2 regions of the Stenotrophomonas sp. 3(2025) genome follow, and region 1 is predicted to be linked to the other one. Evidence: riboswitches for the same ligand, from Rfam matches in the RefSeq annotation. Region 1 holds a riboswitch; the other holds the start of a gene.
What was found. A riboswitch is a leader RNA that binds a small molecule or an ion and turns the genes downstream of it on or off. The one in region 1 is predicted to bind glycine.
Positions count from the first base shown of each region.

Region 1 (11,841 bases):
CAGCAAGCCACGCCTGCTGGTGATCGTGATGGGCGAAACGGTGCGTGCGCAGAACTGGGGCCTGAATGGTGGCCGAAATACCACGCCGGAGCTGGCCCAGGCGGCGGTGGTCAATTTCCCGGACATGCACTCCTGCGGTACCAGCACCGAGGTTTCGCTGCCCTGCCTGTTCTCGCCTTGGGGACGCCACGAGTACGACGAGAAGAAGATCCGTGCGCACCAGTCGTTGCTGCATGTACTGAACCGCGCGGGCATCGCGCCGCTGTGGCGCGACAACCAGTCCGGCTGCAAGGGCGTATGCGAGGGCCTGGACTTCCAGTCGCTGTCGGACGCGACCACGCCGGGGCTGTGTGCCGATGGCCGTTGCATGGACGAGATCCTGCTGCAGGACCTGGCGACGCAGGTGCGTGCGCGCCCGGGTGATCGGGTGGTGGTGCTGCACCAGCTGGGCAACCATGGCCCGGCCTATTTCGAGCGCTACCCGCCCGCCTTCCGCCGCTTCACCCCGACCTGTGACACCCAGGACATTGGTCGCTGCTCGCGCGAAGAGATCACCAACAGTTACGACAACGCCGTGCTGTACACCGATCATTTCCTGAGCAAGACCATCGGCACGCTGCAGGGCCTGCAGGACTACGACACGGCGATGATCTACCTGTCCGACCACGGTGAATCGCTGGGCGAAAAGGGCCTGTACCTGCACGGTGTGCCGTACGCGATCGCACCGGCCGAGCAGACCCGGGTGCCGATGACGATGTGGTTCTCGCCGGGCTTCGCCAGCAGCCGTGGACTGGACCTGCAGTGCGTGCGCAAGCGCTCGGCCAGCTACACCGACCACGACAACCTGTTCCCGTCGGTGCTGGGGCTGATGCAGGTGAAGACCTCGCTGTACGAGCGCGATCGCGACCTGTTCGCCAACTGCGAGAGTTAGAGTTGTTCGGCAGGGCTTGCAGCCGTGCACCTGCTGCAAGCAACAGCAACAGCCGAAGCAGACGCAGAAGCGGGTTTCCTGAGGGATGGCGGGGTGGGTCCGGTGGCGGGAGACGCCGTAAACCCGTCCATGGGGGCTTGGCCGCGGCATCCATGCCGCGGACACTCCCGCCACCGGACCCACCCCGCCTTCGACAGATTTCCGCTGCTGTTGGTGGGTGCCGACCGTTGGTCGGCACGGGGTCGGATCCGAATTTGAGTCTCGATTTCTGACAGGTCTCATCCACGCATGGCGTGGATCTACTGCCATCACCGAATTGCGTCTGGGGCAAAGCCCCCTGAGTCAGGGGGCGGCCGCGAAGCGGCGGGGGTCTGGGAGCGGGTAAGTGGGGCCCACGTTTCGCGCAGCGAAGCGTGGGAGCGACAGCGCGCATGCGATGTCGCGGTCCCCGGGCGCCGCCCGGCCGACTTCCGCCACTTGCGGTGGCAACGCCTGCCCACTAGCCTTCGGCGGTCGTTCACCACCCAAGGACCGCCCGTGAAACACCGTCATCTCCTGCTGGCCTCGGCAATCGCCGCCGCCACGCTGGCCCTGGCCGCCTGCAAGAAGGAACCCACCCCAGGCGCCGAGACCGCCAGCAGCAGCGCACCGGCCGGCGAAACCGCTGACCAGTTCGTGGCCCGCATCAATGCCGAATTCAAGGCGGCCTACCCGGAGATGACCTCGGCGCAGTGGCTGTCCTCCACCTACATCAACAGCGATTCAGAGCGCATCGCGGCCAAGGCCAACGAGCGTTCGCTGACCCAGCTCAACAGCTGGATCGAGCAGGCCGGCAAGTTCGATGGCAAGCCGATGAGCGAAGACAGCAAGCGCGCGATCCATCTGCTGAAGCTGATGTCGTCGATGCCGGCGCCGCGCGACCCGGCCAAGCTGGCCGAGCTGACCCAGATCGCCACCCGCATGGAAGGCAGCTACGGCGCAGGCAAGTACTGCACCGACGCCAACGATCCCAACTCCTGCCGCCAGCTGGGCGAACTGGAGCAGGTGCTGGCGCGCAGCCGCGACTATGACCAGCAGCTCGATGCCTGGCAGGGCTGGCACAGCACCACCAGGAGCATGCGCGGTGATTACCAGAAGTTCGTCGGCCTGGTGAATGAAGGTGCCAAGGGCATGGGCTTCACCGATGCCGGGCAGATGTGGCGCAGTGGCTATGACATGCCGCCGGAGCAGATCGGCCCGGAAACCGATCGCCTGTGGGAGCAGGTCAAGCCGATGTACGAGCAGCTGCACTGCTACGCGCGCGGCAAGCTGGACAAGACCTACGGCAAGGACAAGGCCGAGGTGGGCAACGGCCTGATCGCCGCGCACCTGATGGGCAACATGTGGCAGCAGGACTGGTCCAACCTGTGGGACCAGCTGGAACCGTACCCGGGCGCCGGCAGCCTGGACATCACTGCAGCGCTGGAAAAGCAGTACCAGACCAACCTGAGCGCGGCGCTGGCCAAGGCCGGCAAGGATGCGAACGTAGCCGCGCAGTACAAGGCGCAACGCGAGGCCGAACTGCGCACCGCCAAGCAGATGACCGAGCGTGCACAGGATTTCTACGTCTCGCTGGGCATGCCGTCGTTGCCGCAGTCGTACTGGGACAAGACCCAGTTCATCAAGCCCGATGACCGCGACGTGGTCTGCCACGCCAGTGCGTGGGACATGAACATGGAAGGCGATGTGCGCACCAAGATGTGCATCAAGCCCAACGAAGAGAACTTCACCACCATCTACCACGAGCTGGGCCACATCTATTACGACCTGGCCTACAACCCGCTGCCGCCGCTGTTCCAGGGCGGCGCCAACGATGGCTTCCATGAAGCGATCGGCGACACCATCGTGCTGGCGATGACGCCGAAGTACCTCAGCTCGATCGGGCTGGTCGACGCGCCGACCGAGAGCCGCGAAGCGGTCATCAACAACCAGATGCGCATGGCGCTGTCGGGGGTGTCGTTCCTGCCGTTCGGCCTGATGATCGACCGCTGGCGCTGGGGCGTGTTCGATGGTTCGATCACCCCGGACAACTACAACAAGGCATGGTGGGACCTGAAGGCCAAGTACCAGGGCGTGGCCCCGGCCAGCGCCCGTGGCGAGGAATTCTTCGACCCGGGTGCCAAGTACCACGTGCCGGGCAACACCCCATATACCCGCTACTTCCTGGCGCGCATCCTGCAGTTCCAGTTCTACAAGGGCCTGTGCGATGCCGCCGGCTTCAAGGGCCCGCTGCACGAGTGCACCTTCTACGGCAACAAGGAAGCCGGCCAGAAATACTGGGCGATGCTGAGCAAGGGTGCCAGCCAGCCGTGGCAGGCCACGCTGAAGGAACTGACCGGCTCGGACAAGCTCGATGCCGGCCCGATGATCGAGTACTTCAGCCCGGTCAATGCCTGGTTGAAGCAGCAGAACGAAGGCCAGATGTGCGGTTGGCAGGCCAGCGCGGCACCGGCAGCGAAATGAAAAAAGGGCGGATCCGCGAGGATCCGCCCTTTCCCTTTCGGTAGCGCCGGGCCGTGCCCGGCGAGCGCAGCGGCGTAATGAAAAGCCACCAGGCATGGCCCGGCGCTACCGCAATGAGGATCAGTTGCTCTTCTTCGCCGCCAGCTGCGCAGCCAGTGCGGCCTTGAATTCCTCGAAGGTCTGCCCCTTCTCGTTGGCTTCGGCCTGCGCCGCATCGCGCAGCGCATCCGAGTAAATCAAGCGCACGGGCGTGCCCTGCCGTTCGTGCAGCTCACCGGCCTGCATGATCAGCGCCAGCACCTGGGCCGCACTTTCGCTCTGGCCGGCGATGCGGCCATCCATGCCCAGCACCCATTCGCCGTCGCGGCGGACGATGCCGGCCAGCAGCGTGCGCTGCGTGTCGCGCAGCTCGGCGTGCGGCTCGACGGGCGAGGCAGTGGCGGCGGCCTTGTTGGCAGCCTGCTGTTCCTGGCGACGGCGCTGGTCGCGGCGGGATTTGGAAGAGGTCGACATCAGTGGGGCTTGCATTGCGGGGGCGCAAGGATAACCCACACCCCCTGCATGCCGGTTCACGCCGATGCGGTAGCGGCTCAGTCCAGTACCCGCCCCTGGCGCCAGTACCCCATGAAGGTGATCGCGCGGCGATCCAGGCCGCAGTCTTTCAGCAGATGCCGGCGGATCGCCATCACCGCGCCGGCCTCGCCCGCTACCCAGGCATACAGCGCGCCGTCCGCGCTGGCGTCCGCTTGCTCCCACAGGATCTGCGCATCAACGTCGATGTCGTCCAGCTCGGCAGCCCCGGCGACGGTCGCGGCCGCCGCCAGCCGCGCCTGCACCGCCTGCAGCAACCGCTGCCCATGGGCCTGCTCCCCGCGTGGCAACCACACCAGTTCGGCCGTAGCCGGGGCCTTCAATGGCACCGCATCACCGGCCTGGGCGATCTCCAGCAGGGCCAGCGTGCGCGGCGGATCGGCCAGCCCGGCCAGTTCCTCGAGGATGCCGGCCACCGCCGGCAACGCGGTCTCATCGGCCACCAGCAGCACCTGGCCTACCCCGGCTGGCGGCTTCCATTCCCAGCCCTCGCTGCTGTCCGCACAGTCGGCATCGGGGGCCAGCAGCACCACGCGGTCGCCCGGCCGTGCATGCGTGGCCCAGCGCGAGGCCGGTCCGGTCTGGCCATGCAGCACGAAGTCGACGTCGACCTCGCACTCGCCGGCACGCAGCTGGCGGAGAGTAAAGGTGCGCATCGGCGGCCGCGCCTCATCGGGCAGTGCCCGGTAACGGTCATACCAGTCTTCGCCGCTGGGCACGTCCGGCGCGTCCTGGCCGGGCAAAGGGAAAAACACCTTGATACGCTGGTCCGGGCCTTCGGTCTTCATGTGCGCCACGTCGGCGCCGGTGAACACCATGCGGTCCAGGGAAGGAGAAAGAACGCGGCGCTCCTTCAGCGCCACCTCGAACAGGCGGTAGGTCTGCTGCGCAGCCATGCGGGTACCTCATGCGACGACATCGGAATGGCTGGCTGTCGTGCACCCACGAACCGGCTCGCTGGAAACCCCAGCCTAATCCCTGGCCGCAGCGCCGCAACGGATCCGCGCGTGATGACGCGCCCTACCCCTGCACGACGCTCAATGCGCCGTGCTGGCTGCCTCTGATGCGCGCTCGCGCTGGTGCTCCCAGTACCAGAACACGAAGCCGGCCGCGAAGAAGCCCGCCTGTCCCAGTGCCAGGTGCAGCGGGTTGTTGTGCAGCAGCGGCGATACCACGCCGGCCACCACGGTGCTGATCATCAGCTGCACGAACGCCTGCAGCGACGACGCCAGGCCGCGCTGCAGCGGATACATGTCCAGCACCGCCAGCGCCAGGATCGGGAAGATCAGCGCCATGCCCATGCCGCCAAGGAAGATCGGCATCACCGCCCACGGCAGCGCGAACTGCGGCGCCAGGGTGACGTAGCCGATGTTCAGCACGGCAGAGACCGCACACAGGCTGAAACCGAGCGCGACCTGTCGGGTCGGTGTGCTGTGCCCGGCCATGCGCCCGGACAGGAACGAACCGGTGGTCATGCCGCCAATGGTGGGAATGAACAACCACGCAAAGCCACCTTCACCCAGATGCAGGTGCTGCATCACGATGGCCGGCGCCGAGGAGATGTACAGGAAGATGCCGCCGAACCCGATGCTGCCGGCCAGGGCCAGGCGCAGGAACCGCGGGTTGAAGCCGATGCGCACGTAATCGCGCAGCAACGTGCGTGGCGACAGGGCGATCCGCGCCTGCACCGGATGGGTTTCCGGCAGGAAGCGCGCGGTGGCCGCCAGCAGCACCAGCGCGAACACCACCAGGAACCAGAAGATCAGCGGCCAGCCGGCACCGCTGAGCAGGATCCAGCCACCGATGATCGGCGCGATGGCCGGGGCGATACCGAACAGCATCGACACCTGGCTCATCAGCCGCTGCGCGTCGTGGCCGTGGTACAGATCGCGGATCACCGCGCGGCCAACGATCATGCCCACGCCGGCGGACAGGCCCTGCAGTGCGCGGAACGCCAGCAGCGTGGTCAGGTCGGTAGACAACGCACAGCCCACCGAGGCGCCGACGAAGATCACCAGACCGCCGAGGATCACCCGCTTGCGTCCCCACGCATCGGACAGCGGGCCATGGGCCAGGCTCATCAGGCCGTAGAACAGCAGGTAGACGCTGATGGTCTGCTGCACCGCCACTTCGTCCACCGCCAGGCGCTGGGCCAGCTGCGGAAACGCGGGAAAGATGGTGTCGATCGAGAACGGACCGAACATGGCCAGGCCAGCGAGCAACAGGGCCATGCGGCGGGTGGAAGGAGCAACGGCGGCGGTCATCGGGCAAGCGTCCGGCAGGGCCATGCATGACACGCACGGCGGGCGCCGATCCCCTGCAGCAGGGACGGCGCCAGATGAATACGAGAATCCCACCATCATAGGTGGGGAATGCGCGCGATGCCATGCAAGGATGCACAGAACGCACGCCCGGGCCATCGGCCATTCAGCCCCGTGAGGCCAGCCCGGGCCACCGTCAGGCGCCGGCAACGAGCTATAATCGGCGGGCAACACGGTGGGAGAAGCAGGTCACCGCTGCCGAAGGCGCAACGCCCGTAATCGCTCAGGCCCGATACCACCCGTAACAGAACTCTGGAGAGACCGGTTCGATCCGGCGCCGAAGGGGCACGAAGCTGCGGTTTTCCGCGCTTTTAAACTCTCAGGCAAAAGGACAGAGGGGCGCCCGCAGACCGCCGACCGGCGGCTTGTGCCCGTGCGTGTGCCCTTTCCTGACGGATCCTTCGCCATGTCCCAGAACACCCCTTCCCTGCGTGAGCTCGAGCACCATTCGGCGTTCGTCGAGCGCCACATCGGCCCCAACGATGCCGAGATCGCGCAGATGCTCGGCGTCATCGGCCACGCCTCGCTGGATGCGATGACCGATGCCATCGTGCCGGCCAAGATCAAGTCGCCGGCACCGCTGGCGCTGCCGGAGTCGATCACCGAAGTGCAGGCGCTGGCGAAGATCCGCGCGATCGCCGACAAGAACACCGTGCTGCGCAGCTTCATCGGCCAGGGCTACTACGGTACCCACACGCCGAACGTGATCCTGCGCAACATCCTGGAAAACCCGGCCTGGTACACCGCCTACACCCCGTACCAGGCGGAAATCTCGCAGGGCCGCATGGAAGCGCTGATCAACTTCCAGACCCTGTGTGCCGACCTGACCGGCATGGAAATCGCCAACGCCTCGCTGCTGGACGAAGCCACGGCCGCCGCTGAAGCGATGACCCTGGCCAAGCGCTCGGCCAAGTCGAAGTCGGACACCTTCTTCGTGCACGACGCCGTGCACCCGCAGACGCTGGAACTGCTGCGCACCCGCGCCGAGCCCATGGGCATCGTGCTGCGCGTGGGCACCCCGGCCGAAGCGCTGGAAGCAGAAGCCTTCGGCCTGCTGCTGCAGTACCCGGACACCTTCGGCCAGGTGGGCGACTACAAGGCGCTGGTCGATGCCGTGCACGCGCGCGGCGGCCTGGTGGCCGTGGCCACCGACCTGCTGGCACTGACCCTGCTGGCCGCCCCGGGCGAATGGGGTGCGGACATCGTGGTCGGCAACAGCCAGCGTTTCGGCGTGCCGTTCGGCTTCGGTGGCCCGCATGCGGCGTTCATGGCCTGCCGTGACGCCTACAAGCGTTCGATGCCGGGCCGCCTGATCGGCGTCTCGATCGACGCACAGGGCAACCCGGCCTACCGCCTGACCCTGCAGACCCGCGAACAGCACATCCGCCGCGAGAAGGCCACCTCCAACATCTGCACCGCACAGGTGCTGCTGGCGGTGATGGCCTCGATGTATGCCGTCTACCACGGCCCGGAAGGCCTGACCCGCATCGCCCGCCGCACCCATCGCCTGGCCGCCATCCTGGCCAGCGCGCTGCGCACTGCCGGTGTGCAGGTCGGTGCCGACTTCTTCGACACGCTGCACGTCACCGGTGTCGACGCCGACGCGATCCATGCCAAGGCCCGTGCCGCCGGCTACAACCTGCGTGCGATCGACAGCAGTTCGGTCGGCATCAGCCTGGACGAGACCGCCACCCGCGCCGACATCGTCGCCGTAGGCGCGCTGTTCGGTGCCACCGTTGATGTGGACGCGCTCGATGCCAGCACCGCCGATGCGCTGCCGGCCGGTCTGCTGCGCCAATCCGCGTTCCTGACCCACCCGGTGTTCAACACCCACCACAGCGAGCACGAACTGCTGCGCTACCTGCGTTCGCTGGCCGACAAGGACCTGGCGATGGACCGCACGATGATCCCGCTGGGCTCGTGCACCATGAAGCTCAACGCCACCGCCGAAATGATCCCGGTGACCTGGCCGGAGTTCTCGCAGATCCACCCGCTGGTGCCGGCCGAGCAGGCGCTGGGCTACAAGGAACTGATCGATTCGCTGGAAGCGATGCTGGTCGAGTGCACCGGCTACGACGCCGTCAGCCTGCAGCCGAACTCCGGTGCGCAGGGCGAATACGCCGGCCTGCTGGCGATCCGCGCCTACCACCGCTCGCGTGGCGAAGATCACCGTGACATCTGCCTGATCCCGGATTCGGCGCATGGCACCAACCCGGCCTCGGCGCAGATGTGCGGCATGAAGGTCGTGGTCACCAAGACCGATGCCAACGGCAACGTCGACGTTGAAGACATCCGCCTCAACGCCGAGAAGTACAGCGACCGCCTGGCCGCGATCATGATGACCTACCCGTCCACGCACGGCGTGTTCGAGGAAGAGGTGGTGGAGATCTGCGAGATCATCCACAAGCATGGCGGCCAGGTGTACACCGACGGCGCCAACATGAACGCCCTGGTCGGCGTGGCCAAGCCGGGCAAGTGGGGTTCGGACGTTTCGCACCTGAACCTGCACAAGACCTTCTGCATCCCGCACGGCGGCGGCGGCCCGGGCGTTGGCCCGTGTGCGGTCAAGTCGCACCTTGCCCCGTTCCTGCCGGGCAAGCTGGGTGACAACGGTCCGGTCGGCATGGTCAGCGCCGCCAGCTTCGGCAGCGCCTCGATCCTGCCGATCAGCTGGATGTACATCGCGATGATGGGCACCGAGGGCCTGCGCAAGGCCACCCAGGTCGCCCAGCTCAACGCCAACTACATCGCCAAGCGCCTGGCCCCGCACTTCAAGACCCTGTACACCGGTCGCAACGGCCTGGTCGCGCACGAGTGCATCCTGGACGTGCGTCCGCTGGAGAAGGCCAGCGGCATCGGTGCCGAAGACGTGGCCAAGCGCCTGATCGACTTCGGCTTCCATGCCCCGACCCTGAGCTTCCCGGTGGCCGGCACGCTGATGGTCGAACCGACCGAAAGCGAATCGCTGCACGAGCTGGACCGCTTCATCGACGCGATGATCCAGATCCGCGAAGAGATCACCGCGATCGAAGACGGCCGCCTGGACCGCGAGGACAACCCGCTGAAGAATGCTCCACACACGGCCACGGCCGTGACCGCCAGCGAGTGGACCCACGCCTACCCGCGCGAGCTGGCCGCCTTCCCGCTGCCGAGCCTGAAGCTGCAGAAGTACTGGCCGCCGGTGGCCCGCGTCGACAACGTGTACGGCGACAAGAACGTGATGTGTGCCTGCATCCCGGTCGATGCCTACAAGGATGACGAAGTCGAGGCGTAAGCCATCGCGGCATCGGAAATGAGAACGGCCCGCGCAAGCGGGCCGTTCTTGTTTTCCGGTAGCGCCGGGCCATGCCCGGCGAGCACAGCGGCAGAACGCATCATGGGTCGGGCATCTGTCCCAGGCTCAACTGCCACGACACGCCGAAGCGGTCCTGCACCCAGCCGTAGCGGCTGCTGAAATCCTGCTCGCCCACCGGCATCAGCCAGTGCCCGCCGTCACCCAGCACGCGCGCGGCACGCTCGAATGATTCGGCGCCGGAACACTCGACGAACAGCGACATCGAGGGCGTGAAGGTGAAGTCGTGCACATCCAGGCTGTCAAAGCACAGGTAGTGGGTGCCGCCGAGCAGGAAAATGGCCTGGCGAACCTGCCCGGGCACGCCCGCAACCGCTCCGTCCGGGTGGCGCTGCAGGGCCAGCAGGCGGAATTCGGCGAAGGCTTCGGCATACAGGGCCAGCGCCGCTTCGGCCTGGCCGGTGAACATCAGGAAGGGACGGCTGCGCAGCATGCGGTGCTCCCGATCGTCGGGCCGGTGATGGCCCACCCGATCAGGATGGCACGGCGGATGTGCAGCCCCCGTGGTAGCGCCGGGCCATGCCCGGCGGCCCCATCACGCCTCGCGCATGCGCCGGGCGATGGCGCTGCTGGCCGCGATGGTCGCTGTCAGTGCCACCATCGACAGGAACTGCAGGCGCGTATGCGCTTCACTCAGCAGCAGGCCGAAGATCAGCGCCAGGATCGCCAGCGCACAGACAGTCAGCCACGGGAAGCCCGCCATGCGGAACGGCAGGCGCGTGCCCAGGCGGTCGGCGCGACGGCGCAGCACCAGCTGCGAGACCAGCGACAACGTCCACACCAGCAGGCAGGTGGAGCCGACGATGTTCAGCAGCACCGGCAACACCTTGTCCGGGAACAGCAGTTCCATGATGGTGGCGGCAAAGCCGAACAGGACGCTGGCCAGCACCGCGATCACCGGCACCTGGCGCGGATCGGTCCAGCCCAGCACGGCCGGTGCTTCGCGGCGTTGCGCCAGCGAATACATCATGCGCGAGGCGCCGTAGAGGTTGGCATTGAGCGCTGACAGCAGGGCGATCACCGCGATCAGGGTGATGGCGGTGGCCGCGCCCGGAATATTGGCGACATCAAGAACCGCGGCAAACGGCGACTTCAGCGCTTCGCTGGTCCACGGCACCACGGCGATGATCACGCTCAGCGAACCGATGTAGAACACCAGGATGCGCCAGGCCACGGTGCGGATGGCACGGGCGATGCTGCGCTCGGGGTCTTCGGTCTCCGCCGCAGCGACGGCCACGATTTCGGTGCCACCGAAGGCGAACACCACCACCAGCAGCGCCGCGCCGATGCCGGCCAGTCCCTTCGGTGCGAAGCCACCGTGCTCGGTGAAGTTGCTCAGGCCTGGCGAGGCCACCTGCGGCAGCCAGCCCATCAGCAGCGCCACGCCCACGGCGATGAAGGCCAGGATCGCCGCCACCTTGAGGATGGCGAACCAGAATTCGAACTCGCCGAAGTTCTTCACCCCGAGCAGGTTGATCGCGGTGAAGAACAGCATGAAGGCCAATGCCGCCATCGGTACCGGCACCACCGGCCAGACCGTGGCCAGCAATCCGGCCGCACCCACCGCCTCGGCGGCGATCACGATGACCAGCTGCACCCACCACAGCCAGCCCACGGTGGCGCCGGCGGTGGCGCCCATGGCATCGGCCGCATACACCGAGAACGCACCGCTGGTCGGCTTGGCCGCAGCCATTTCCCCCAGCGCGTTCATCACGATGATCACCAGCGCGCCGGCCACCAGGTAGGACACCAGCACCGCCGGGCCAGCCGCCTGCACGCCCACGCCGGAGCCGAGGAACAGGCCGGCGCCGATGGCGCTGCCCAGCCCCATCATGATCAGCTGGCGTGGCTTGAGCGAATGGCCGAGGCGGGAGGGCGAAGCGGTGGTATCGGGGGTGGCGGGCATCGGCAGGGCTGGCGGCGGCTACAAGGGCGACACCTTACCGTGTCCAGCCGCCGCGGGGATAGGCACAGCGCAGCAGGAAACTCAGGCCGGTACCGGCTCGCCGACATTGCCGCCGATGCGGGCGCGGTAGGCACGCGGGGAGAAACCGGTTTCAGCCTTGAACTTGCGGGTGAACGCGCTCTGGTCGCTGAAACCGCAGGCCTGGCCGATGCAGGCGATGCTCTCGTTGCCATGCAGC
Region 1 covers NZ_JBQOIF010000013.1:94,270-106,110, reverse strand. The annotation lists gene ACUXVE_RS11845 (phosphoethanolamine transferase) at 1-931, shown strand, start outside; gene ACUXVE_RS11840 (M2 family metallopeptidase) at 1,469-3,433, shown strand; gene ACUXVE_RS11835 (hypothetical protein) at 3,554-3,946, opposite strand; gene ACUXVE_RS11830 (siderophore-interacting protein) at 4,024-4,920, opposite strand; gene ACUXVE_RS11825 (multidrug effflux MFS transporter) at 5,062-6,288, opposite strand; glycine riboswitch at 6,588-6,690, shown strand; gene gcvP (aminomethyl-transferring glycine dehydrogenase) at 6,752-9,619, shown strand; gene ACUXVE_RS11815 (VOC family protein) at 9,720-10,130, opposite strand; gene ACUXVE_RS11810 (amino acid permease) at 10,233-11,603, opposite strand; gene ACUXVE_RS11805 (AraC family transcriptional regulator) at 11,685-11,841, opposite strand, start outside.

Region 2 (11,841 bases), on a different contig from region 1:
GCCGATGCCCTGGTGGCCGCCATCAGTGCTACTGGCTGGCATGACTACTTCGCCACCACCAATGCCGTGGGCGCGGTGGATGCGATGGCCCAGCACCTTGCGGATCTTGCAGCGCTGTAATGCGGCCTGCGGTGGCACATGCGCGTGTCATCCATTCCGGGTAAAGATGGCGCTCGGCCGTGTCCACCCGCAGGGAAGTCGAGCATGCAGAGCAAGATCCAGGTGACGTTGTACGGAGCGCTGGGCAGCAGTCCAGCGCTGCAGGTACCCGGCCTGGAAGGGCCGGTGGTGGCCATCCAGGAAGCCACCCTGCGGCAGCTGGTGTCCGATCTGTATACGGCCAGGTCCATGCTCAACCCCGAACAGCTTGATGAGGCCAGGCAGGAACTGGACCGGGTGGTCGAGCGTTGGGTCGACATCCACGAGACGCTGCTGCTGGATGTGGAAGTGCATGGTAGCCGATAGTCCGCTGAACCGCGCCCGCAGTTGCGGATGAAACAGTTGGCACCCGCCAAAACCCTGTGTTATCAATAGATCCCATGAACGCAACCCACGCCAGCTTTTATTGGTATTACTTTCCGAAGCCCCCGGCGGAGGAAGGATTGCGCTCACCCTGAAGAAAGCTTCAGACGCATTCCCGAAAGCCGCCAGCGAACCTGGCGGCTTTTTTCATGTCGCCACGCTGCGGACCCCCACCTTCCGTAGAGACCCCTCACCATGCCCCCGCACACCGACGACCTGCGTATCCGCACCATCGAACCGCTGACACCGCCTGCCCAGCTGCTGGCGATGCTGCCCTGCGATGACGAAGCCTCCGACACCGTCAGCGCTTCGCGCGCCGCCCTGCACCAGATCCTGCACGGCCGCGACGACCGCCTGGCGGTGGTGGTCGGGCCGTGCTCGATCCACGACCCGAAAGCCGCCATCGAGTACGCACAGCGCCTGAAGCCGATGCGCGATGCGCTGGCCGGCGAGCTGGAAATCGTCATGCGCGTGTACTTCGAGAAGCCGCGCACCACGGTGGGCTGGAAGGGCCTGATCAACGATCCGGACCTGGACGGCAGCTTCAAGATCGACAAGGGCCTGCGCATCGCCCGTGGCCTGCTGCGCGACATCAACAAGCTGGGCCTGCCGGCTGGCGTCGAGTTCCTCGACGTGATCTCGCCGCAGTACATCGCCGACCTGGTGGCATGGGGCGCGATCGGCGCACGCACCACCGAAAGCCAGGTGCATCGTGAACTTGCGTCGGGGCTGTCGTGCCCGGTCGGCTTCAAGAACGGCACCGACGGCAACGTCAAGATCGCCGCCGATGCCGTGGGCGCGGCCTCCAATCCGCATCACTTCCTGTCGGTCACCAAGCAGGGCGGCACCGCCATCGTCTCCACCACCGGCAACCCCGACTGCCATGTGATCCTGCGTGGTGGCAAGCAGCCGAACTACGATGCGGCCAGCGTGGCCGATGCCTGCCAGGCGCTGGCCAAGGCCAAGCTGCCGACGCGCCTGATGATCGATGCCAGCCACGCCAACAGCCTGAAGAACCACGAAAACCAGCCGAAGGTGATCGAAGACATCGCCACCCAGCTGGAAGACGGCGAGCAGCGCATCGTCGGTGTGATGGTCGAAAGCCACCTGGTCGGCGGTCGCCAGGAACTGGTGGAGGGCCAGCCGCTGGTCTACGGCCAGAGCATCACCGATGGCTGCATTGATTGGGACACCACCGTGCAGGTGCTGGAGCGGCTTGCCGCTGCCGTGCGCGCCCGCCGTGAGGTGAAGGTGTCCGAAGCCGCTTGAGTGCGGCACGTGTGTGGATGGCGGCCAGCGCCTGCGGGGGTGCGGCCGCGATCAGGGCCGGTCGGAGTTGGAGACCGGCCCGTCTGCACCGGCGATGCGCCTGGCGCTGCGCACTCTTGCCAGCGCCAGGTACATCGCCGGGGTGGTGTGAAACCCGGCGAACGTCAGCGCTCAATGCACTTCGTCGTGGTACACGAACTTCGGCATTTCCCAGCGGTAGTGGATGGCCAGCAGACGCACGGCGAAACCACCGCCCAGGCAGCACAGGATCGCCGTGGCATCGGCCACGCCCCAGTGCAGCAACAGCAGATACACCGCACCGGTCAGCAGCGAGATGATCGCGTACAGCTCCTTCTGGAAGATCAACGGCACCTCGTTGCAGAGGATGTCGCGCAGCACGCCGCCGAACGCGCCGGTGAGCATGCCGGCGATCAGCACGATCGGCAGTGCATGGCCGGCCTCGCGCGCGATCGAGCAGCCGATCAGGGTGAAGGCGATCAGGCCCAGGCCATCGAGCACCAGGAAGGTACGGCGGAAGTGGTGCATCCAGCGCGCCACCCAGGTGGCGATCAGCGCCGCGCACACGGTGAAGCCGAGGTACTCGGGGTGTTTCACCCAGCCCAGCGGATAGTGGCCAAGCAGGATGTCGCGCAGCGAGCCGCCGCCGAGGGCGGTGACACAGGCGATCATGACCACGCCGAACAGGTCCATGCGGCGGCGGCCGGCAGACAGGGCACCGGTCATGGCTTCGGCGGAAATGGCGATCAGGTAGATGATGGACAGCAGCATGGGACAGGCTCCGGGCGCGGTGGGGCCGGCCATGCGCACATACCGCCACTGCCTGCGCAATGACGGGATGACGATGACCGGTGCCGCTCCCGCTGTCCTTTTGCCTGAGAGTTCAGCGGCGTGAGCCGCGTGCCCCTTCGGCGGATCGTCCCGGGCGTGCCCGGTGACCTCTCTCCAGCTCGGCGAGTCGAATGCATGGTTGGTGGGATTCCAGCCCACCGGCCTGAGCGATCATGGGAGCCTGCGCCTTCGGCGGGCGCCAGCGCGGCGCCTCTCTCCTGCATTCGGGCGGCAGTATATCCGCTGCAGTGCAGCACGGCATAATCCGGCCATGGTTTCGCCTTCCCGCCCGTGGTTCCTGTACCTGCTCGAATGCCGCGACGGCAGCTATTACGCCGGCATCAGCACCGACGTGCCGGCCCGCTTTGCTGCCCACCAGGCCGGCAAGGGGGCCCGCTACACCCGGTCGCGGCCGCCACTGCGGGTCCTGGCGGTGCGTGAGTACCCAGACCGGGCAGCGGCCTCACGTGCCGAATGGGAGCTCAAGCGGCAGCCGCGCGAACGCAAGCTGGCCTGGCTGTTGCAGTAGATCCACGGCATGCGTAGATCGGGCGCATCCGGCCATGCCATGATCGCCCAGCCCTCAGCGCTGGAGACCCGGATGTCCACGCTTGCCCTGTTGTTCGCTGTCGCTGCGGCGACAAGCCCTGTCGCCGACGCCGCCACGATCGCAGCCATCGAAGCCACCTGCCACGACTACGTGGATGGCCAGCTGGAGGCCGACCCGCAGCGCGTCGCCCGTTCCCTGCATCCGGACCTGGCCAAACGTGCGGTGCTCGGTGATACACCGGACGAGCGCCTGGGCCTGCGCCGGATGTCGAAGGAAGAGCTGGTTGCGTTGACCAAGCAGGGCGCGTTGAAGACCCCGAAGGATCAATGGGATCGCCGCTGCACGGTGTTGGACGTGACCGGCAACGTCGCATCGGTGCGGCTGGAAACCCCGTGGTTCGTCGACTACTTCCACATGGGCCGCTTCGAGCAGCGCTGGGTCATCGTCAACGCGCTGTGGTACCCGAAGCCGAAGTAGAGCCACGCCCTGCGTGGCTGCGCTCCATGCAACCTGCACAGAAATTCATCCACGCATGGTGTGGACCCTACCGCTTCGGCCGCCGGTCTTCGCGGTCATCGCCGAAGATGATCCGCGCGCTGCGCTGGTAGCTCCAGTACGCCACCGCCCAGTTCAACAGCACCACGACGCGGTTGCGGAACCCGATCAGGAAGAACACGTGCGCGGCCAGCCAGAACCACCAGGCCAGCACGCCGGACAGCTGCAACTTGCCCAGGTGCACGATCGCGGCCATGCGGCCGATGGTGGCCAGGTTGCCGAAGTCGGCGTACTTGAACGGCCCGGGTGCTGCCTTGCCATGCAGGCGCGCGCGGATCACGTCCGCCACGTACTTGCCCATCTGCTTGGCGGCAGGCGCAACGCCCGGTACCGGTTTGCCGTTGGCCTGGTTCAGCGCAGCAAGGTCGCCGGCCACGAACAGTTCCGGATGACCAGGCAGGGTCAGGTCGGGCTGCACCTGCACGCGACCGGCGCGGTCCAGCGGCACGTCCAGGGTGCGCGCCAACGGTGAGGCGGCCACGCCGGCGGCCCAGACCACGGTACGCGCGGGCACGAACTGGTCGCCCAGCTTGAAGCCCTGTCCATCAATGTGGCTCACCGGCGTGCCGGTCATCACTTCCACGCCCAGTTTTTCCAGCTGCCGGCGTGCCTTCAGCGAAAGCACTTCGGGGAAGGTGGACAACACGCGCGGACCGGCCTCGACCAGCCGTACCTTGGCGCTGGCCGGATCGATGTGGCGGAATTCATTGCGCAGCGTATGCCGGGCGATTTCCGCGAGGGTGCCGGCCAGCTCGACGCCGGTCGGCCCACCGCCCACCACGGCAAAGCTCAGCCATGCCGCCTTCTTTTCCGGGTCCGGTTCGGCTTCGGCGCGTTCGAACGCCAGCAGCAGTTTGCGCCGCAGGGCGATGGCATCGTCGAGCGTCTTCAGGCCGGGTGCATCGTCGGCCCATTCGTCGTGACCGAAGTAGGCGTGGGTGGCACCGGTGGCCAGCAGCAGGCTGTCGTAGTCCAGCGTGCTGCCATCGGCCATGCGTATCTGGCGGGCCTGCTTGTCGATGGCCACCACTTCACCCAGCCGCACCTCCACGTTGCGCTGGTGGCCGAGGATGTGGCGCAGCGGTGCGGCGATATCCGGAGCGGACAGCCCGGCGGTGGCCACCTGGTAAAGCAGCGGCTGGAACAGGTGGTGGTTGCGACGGTCGACCAGGGTGATGCGTATGCGTTCGCGGGCCAGCGCACGGGTGGCCCACAGGCCGGCGAAACCGCCGCCGACTACGACCAGGTGGGGGACGCGATCACGACTCATCGACTCACTCCAGGGGGGCATGGGGGAAGTGCCTGGCATCTTCGCACGGCCGCTCCTTGTCACGTCAGCGTGCATCGGGATCGGCGATACTCGGGTTCAGGCAACTGCCCGTGAGGAGTTCATGAGCGAACCGGAAAAGCGCATCGCCCTGTTGATCGACGCCGACAATGCACCGGCCTCGAAGATCGACGAAGTCCTGGCCGAGGTCGCGCGCTACGGTGTGGCCAACGTCCGCCGTGCCTACGGCAACTGGAAGAGCCCACGACTGAAGGGCTGGGAGGCGGTGCTGCACGAGTATGCGATCCGCCCGATCCAGCAGTTCGCCTACAGCAAGGGCAAGAACGCGTCGGACATGGCGATGGTGATCGACGCGATGGATCTGCTGTATGCGCGCAACCTGGATGGCTTCGCAATCGTGTCCAGCGATGCCGACTTCACTCCGATGGTGATGCGCCTGCTGACCGATGGCGTGAAGGTGTATGGCTTCGGCGAAAAGAAAACGCCCGAACCCTTCGTCAACGCGTGCTCGAAGTTCACCTACCTCGAAGCGTTGGGCCAGACCCACGCCAGCGTGCAGGATGTGGAGCAGGCAGCGAACGAACAATCATCGAACGGACAGGCGCCCAGCGAGCAGGCCACCAGCGATGATGCGCGCCCACGCAAGAGCGGGGCGGAAATGCGCAGCGACACGCGTCTGGTGAAGATGCTGCGCCGTGCGGTGTCCTCGGCAGAAGGCGAGGATGGCTGGTCACACCTGGGTCCGGTCGGCAGCCAGATCGGCAACCAGGCCTCGTTCGATCCGCGCAACTACGGTTACGGCAAACTCAGCGATCTGCTGGCGGCGATCGGTTTGTTCGAACTGAAGAAGGACGGTAAGTCCTCCTACGTACGCGCGCTGCCGAAGAAGAACCGGTAGCGCCGGGCGTTGCCCAGCGTGTGCCGGTCGCGCAGCACTGCAGAAGACATGGTGTGGCTACAGCGTACGTGCGCTGGAGCCGGCATAGCCTTCCGCAAATCCGTTGGCGAATTCTTCAACGCCATTGAAGGCCAGCAGCAGCACGCCGGCGCACAGCAGCATGTTGCGGTTCGAGCGCCGGTACCCGAGCACCAGCATCACCAGTCCTGCTGCCAGAAGCGTGTAGTTCACTGCATCCCATGCGGTCATGTCGTCTCTCCCTGTGGATGGGCGTATCGTAGCGGCTCCGCGCCATCGCGGCGCACTGCTGCACACAAGGAAACCCGCATGTTGAAGATCTGGGGCCGCCGCAATTCCAGCAACGTCCGCAAGGTGCTGTGGTGCGCCGAGGAAATCGGCCTGCCGTACGAGTCCATCGAAGTGGGTGGCAGCCACGGTGGCACGCAGTCGCCGGAGTACGTGGCGATGAACCCGAACGGCCTGGTGCCGGTGATCGAAGACCACGGCCTGCCGCTGTGGGAGTCGAACACCATCGTGCGCTACCTCAGTGCGCGCTATTCGCTGGGCACGCTGTATGCCGAAGATCCGATGGAGCGCGCCCAGGCCGAAAAGTGGATGGACTGGAGCACCTCGCGGATGGCGCCGCTGTACTCCGAACTGATCTGGGGCATCATGCGCACCGCACCGGCCGACCGCGATGAGGCGCGCATCAATGCAGCGATCGTGCGCGCCGGTGATTTCCTGGCGCTGCCCAACGCAACTCTGGCCAGGCAGCCGTGGCTGTCGGGCGAGACGTTCGCCATGGGTGACATCGCGCTGGGCTCGTTGATCTACGCCTGGTTCGAACTGCCGATCCAGCGCCCGGACCTGCCGCACCTGGCCGAGTGGTATGCACGTCTGCGCGAACGCCCGGCGTACCAGCGCGGCGTGATGTCACCGATGACGTAAGCGCAGGGGCGACGTTCGGGGTCCGAACCCTTTTCTGCGGAAAGGGATCCGACCCCAGCGCATTGCCCTCAGTACAGATCCGTCGGATCCACATCCAGCGACCAGCGCACCTTGCGTGCCTCCGGCAGCGCGTACAACTGCGGCACCAGCTGTGCCAGTACCCCGTGCAGCGGCGGCCGCTGTGCTGCCGACAGCAGCAGCTGCGTGCGCTGATAACCGGCACGGCGTGGCATTGGCGCCGGCATCGGCCCGTAGGCCTCCACCATGTCCTGTTCACCCAGCAGTTTCCGCGCAGCGAGCAGGAACGCGTTGGCATGCTCGACCTGTTGTGCTTCGGCACGCATCAATGCCAGGTGCGCGAAGGGCGGGAACCCGGCTGCCTGGCGCTGGTTGAGTTCGGCCTGCGCGAACGGGTGGTAGCCACCGTTGACCAGCGTCTCCAGCAGCGGATGGCCCGGATGATGGGTCTGCAGCCACACTTCACCCGGATCGCGCGCGCGACCGGCGCGGCCGGCTACCTGGATCAGCTGCTGCGCCAGTTTTTCGCTGGCGCGGAAATCGGCCGAGAACAGCCCTTCGTCGATGCCCACCACCACCACCAGCGTCAGCTTGGGCAGGTCGTGGCCCTTGGCCAGGATCTGCGTGCCGACCAGGATGCCGGGCGCGTTGCCGAGCTTGGCCAGCTGCTGCTCCAGCGCATCGCGGCGGGCGGTGGTGCCACGGTCGATGCGCACCACCGTGAAATCGGCGAAGGCACTGACCAGGTGTTCTTCCAGCCGCTCGGTGCCGATGCCCTGTGGCTGCAGGGCCAGGCTGCCACAGGCGGGGCAGGCCAGTGGTGCCGGCTGCCGCGCACCGCAGTGATGGCATTGCAGGCGACGGCCACCGCCATGCACGGTCATCGGTGCATCGCAGCGGTTGCAGGGTGCGGTCCAGCCGCAGTCGTGGCACAGCAGCACCGGCGCATAGCCGCGTCGGTTCTTGAACACCAGCACCTGCTGGCCACGCTGCAGGTGTTCGCCGATGCCGGCCAGTACGTCGGCGGAAAGGCCATCGCGCAGCGGACGCTTGCGGACGTCGAGGATGCGCACGCGCGGCGGCCGGGCATCACCGGCGCGCTGCTTCAGGCGCAGGTGCGCATAGCGGCCGGCATAGGCGTTGTGCAGGGTTTCCAATGACGGCGTGGCGCTGCCCAGCAGCACAGGAATGCCCTGCGCCTTGGCCCGCACCAGCGCGAAATCACGTGCGTGGTAGCGGATGCCGTCCTGCTGCTTGTAGCTGCCGTCGTGCTCTTCGTCCACGATCAGCAGGCCGGGCTGCGGCAGCGGAATGAACACCGCCGAACGCGTGCCCACGATCACCCGTGCTTCGCCGCGCGAGGCCGCAGCCCAGACCCGCGCGCGTTCGTTGTCGGTCAGCCCTGAGTGCAACGCATGCACGGCGATGCCGAGACGGCCGCGGAAGCGGGCCAGGGTCTGCGGGGTCAGGCCGATCTCGGGCACCAGCACCAGGGCCTGCCTGCCCTGCGCCAGGCAATGGATGATGGCCTGCAGGTAGACCTCGGTCTTGCCGCTGCCGGTCACCCCGTCCAGCAGGAATGCCTGGAAGCTCTCGGCGGCGGTGATTGCGGCCACCGCTTCGGCCTGCTCCGCATTGAGGGTGGGGCCGGGCAGGGGCTGGGCGTGCTGCGGCGCCACGCTCAGGGCGATGCGCTCGGCCAGGTCGCGCTTGCCCAGGCTGCGTGCGGCCACCCGCCAGTCCTGCATGCGTGCGGACAGGACATCTTCGTCCACCACCGCTTCGGCCAGCAGCTCGGCCAATTGCCGCGGTCGGCTGCCGGCGCGCAGCTTCTCGCGCTGTGCGTGGCCTTCGGCTGTCAGCTGCCAGCCCCAGTGATGGGTGTCGGGCAGCGGTTCGCCATGCCGCAGCGGGCCGGGCAGGGCGGTGCTCAGTACGTCGCCCAAGGGGGCGTGGGTATAGCGGGCCAGCCACTGCAGGCTCTGCCACAACTCGCCCTGCAGCAGCGGTGTGGTGTCACACCAGGCCAGTGCCTGGCGCAGGCCCTGGCTGTCCTCTACCTGCCCATGCCCTGCCACCACGCCGATCAGTTCGCGGTTGCCGAACGGAACCTTCAGCCGGCAGCCGACCGCTACCGTCGGGCCTTCGCCCTGCGGTGGCAGGTAGTCGAACAGGCGCGGCAGGGGCACGGGCAGGGCGACCTGCAGGGTCGGGACAGGGCCGGATTCAGGGGCGAGCATCGGGCCAGTGTAACGGCCCATGCGAGGGCGCATGGCAGTGGCAGATGCGACTGCCATGCCCTCCGGCGAATCATAAATGTCACCTAAATATCGGTGTCTATTGGAGATTCAGTCTTATCCACATCTTCTGTGGATAAGTCTGTGCGTTAGCGGCTCATGCCGCCGTATGAGGCCGATGGCGACGGCCTCACGCTTCGGTTGGTCAAAAAATAGCCACACTTTAAATTCAATATAAATCAACAACTTAAGTGTGAAACATTGCTGAAACAGGATGAATTCAGCCATTCCCGCAGGAATCGCCCGGTTGCCGCTTGGTGCTGTGCACAACCTGCAGCAGAAAGCGTCTGCAATCGCAAGTCCTGCCGGGCAGCGATGGGCTGCCGCTATCATGCCGCCAGACCTTTGGAGTGACCGATGACGGCTGTGCCCGCCCCTGTTTCCTCGACCGCGGCCGGCGCGCTGTCGGCATTTCTGCGTGGCGTCGAACGCCGTGCCCTGGTCGTGGCCGAACTGCAGTGCGGTGACCCCGCCCGTGCCGAACAGACGCTGGTGGCGGTGATGCGCGCCTTCGCCGCGGTCGCCAGCGACCTGCCGATGGCGCAGTGGCCCAGCCGCTTCTGGACCCTGCTGGGCCAGCGCCAGGCGCTGCGCGAGCCGGCCAGCGGTCAGTGGCCACCGTCATTGGCCGCGCTGGGTGAGATGGCACCCTTGCCGCGGCTGGCCCTGCTGCTGCGGGTGGGGGGCAGCCTGGACGAGAGCATCGCCACCCGCGTTCTGGATGTCGACGAAGAAGGCTATCAGCGCCTGTTGGCCACGGCCTGCCCACGCGATGCCGATGGCCAGCCCGACGCCGCTGCATGGCGCGCTCTGGCCGAACAGGTGCAGCTGCGTGTCCGCGACCTGCCGGCCAAGCGCCTACAGCAGCTGCAGCAGCCGTCCGCGCCAGCGGCCAACAATCAGGCGCCTGCGTCCAGCTGGCGTGCACCGCTGCGCGACGAACGCGCATCTGCAAGCGGCAAGCGTCGCCGCGCCAATGCCAAGCCGCGCTGGCGTGGCCCGGTGATCCTGTTGATCACCGTGGCGGTGCTGCTGCTGGCTGCGTTGGGCTGGCGCCATTGGCAGGGCCGTGCGCTGACTGCCGATGGCCCCCTGCCCGAAGGCGTGGTGGGTGAGGCCGGGCCGGTCACCGTCGAGGCGCTGCCCGCCAGCGATGTCCGCCCTGCTGCGGGCGGCGATGCGCAGGCCAGCGAAGATGCTGCGATGCTGGCCGACCGCGATTACCCGCTGCTGGCCGAGGCCGACATGCATGCCTGGAGTGCCGCCGGTGGTCCGTTGCCGGTGGACGAGTCACAACCCAAGCCGACCCACCCGGAACCGGTCGGCGCAGCGCTGGAAACCTCTGCTGCCGATGAATAAGCTCCTGCTCGCCGGCCTGCTGCTGGCCCTGCCGCTGTCGCTGGCGGCCGCTCCGCAATCAGTGAACGTGCCGCTGCCCGCACCGTCGGCAACACCATCGGCCGCGCCCACTGCGGCGTCCACTGCCGCGGCGTCATTCGCGCAACTCGATCCCGCCCAGCAACGCCAGCGCCGCAGCGAATACGCCGCATGGCGGGCACTGCCCGAGGGTGAGCGCGAACGCATCCGCCAGGCCGCCGCCCGCTTTGCCGCCTTGCCGGCCGACCAGCAGCAACGCCTGCGCGCGCAGTTCCAGGCACAGGACCAGGCCTTCCGCGAAGGCTGGCGGCTGGGCCCGCAACTGGGCGCCGAGTTCCCCAAGCTGCACGGCCTGTTCGGCTTCGTACCGCCGCAACAGCGTGATGCCGTGCTTGCCGTGCTGCGCCAGCTGAGTCCGTCGCAGTTGGCGCAGCTGGCCCTGGTCGCCCAGCGCACGCCGCCGCAGGAACGCGACAGCGTACGCAGCGCATTCCTGACGGTCCCCGCGGCCGAACGCGACACCTGGCTCAAGCGCCAGGCCGGCCAATAAGCGAAAAGGGGACGGAGGGAGTTAAGTCGTTTCTGGCTCGACTGTGCCGGATACGACTTAACTCCCTCCGTCCCCTTTATGGGGCAGTCATGGGAATGACCGCCCGGCGCGCGTAAGATGGCCGGCCGCAACCCGGTGCCTGTGCCCTTCGCGCGCAACCGTAGTTCGCGTCAAGCACCTTATGTCTACTGCAACCTCCACGCCGCGCTTCAGCAAGGAAGTCGGCGCTACCGGTCTGCTTGCCCTGCCGCTTGTGCTCGGGCACGTCTCCACCGGTCTGATCTCCTTCGTCGACAACGTGATTGCCGGCCACCATGCGACCTCCACCCTGGCCGCAGTGACCATCGGCACGGCGCTGCTGTGGCTGCCGATGCTGATTCCGATCGGCACGCTGATCTCGCTCACCGCCTCGGTGTCGCAGCTGCATGGCGCCGGCCGTGAGCGCGAGATCGGCCCGCTGTTCCGGCAGGCGCTGTGGCTGGCGCTGGGCCTGGGCCTGATCATGTTCACCTTCCTCACCGTGGTGCCGCCGCTGCTGCCGGCCTTCGGCATCGCCCCGGACATCGTGCCCGGCGCAACGGCCTTCCTGCATGCGGTGCGCTGGGGTGGCCCGGCGCTGACGCTGTACTTCTGCATGCGCTATCTCAGTGAAGGCATGCATTGGACGCTGCCGACCATGCTGCTCGGTTTTGGTGGCCTGCTGGTGCTCGCGCCGATGGG
Region 2 covers NZ_JBQOIF010000012.1:54,439-66,279, reverse strand. The annotation lists gene ACUXVE_RS11140 (DUF6616 family protein) at 1-120, shown strand, start outside; gene ACUXVE_RS11135 (hypothetical protein) at 205-465, shown strand; gene ACUXVE_RS11130 (3-deoxy-7-phosphoheptulonate synthase) at 718-1,791, shown strand; gene ACUXVE_RS11125 (trimeric intracellular cation channel family protein) at 1,963-2,580, opposite strand; glycine riboswitch at 2,665-2,768, opposite strand; glycine riboswitch at 2,782-2,871, opposite strand; gene ACUXVE_RS11120 (GIY-YIG nuclease family protein) at 2,912-3,169, shown strand; gene ACUXVE_RS11115 (nuclear transport factor 2 family protein) at 3,242-3,667, shown strand; gene ACUXVE_RS11110 (NAD(P)/FAD-dependent oxidoreductase) at 3,735-5,015, opposite strand; gene ACUXVE_RS11105 (NYN domain-containing protein) at 5,137-5,931, shown strand; gene ACUXVE_RS11100 (hypothetical protein) at 5,989-6,180, opposite strand; gene ACUXVE_RS11095 (glutathione S-transferase family protein) at 6,259-6,879, shown strand; gene ACUXVE_RS11090 (primosomal protein N') at 6,948-9,137, opposite strand; gene ACUXVE_RS11085 (hypothetical protein) at 9,552-10,553, shown strand; gene ACUXVE_RS11080 (DUF3106 domain-containing protein) at 10,546-11,121, shown strand; gene ACUXVE_RS11075 (MATE family efflux transporter) at 11,303-11,841, shown strand, end outside.
Region 2: it holds a riboswitch for glycine, as region 1 does, so the genes downstream of both, ACUXVE_RS11125 (trimeric intracellular cation channel family protein) here and gcvP (aminomethyl-transferring glycine dehydrogenase) in region 1, are expected to answer to the same signal.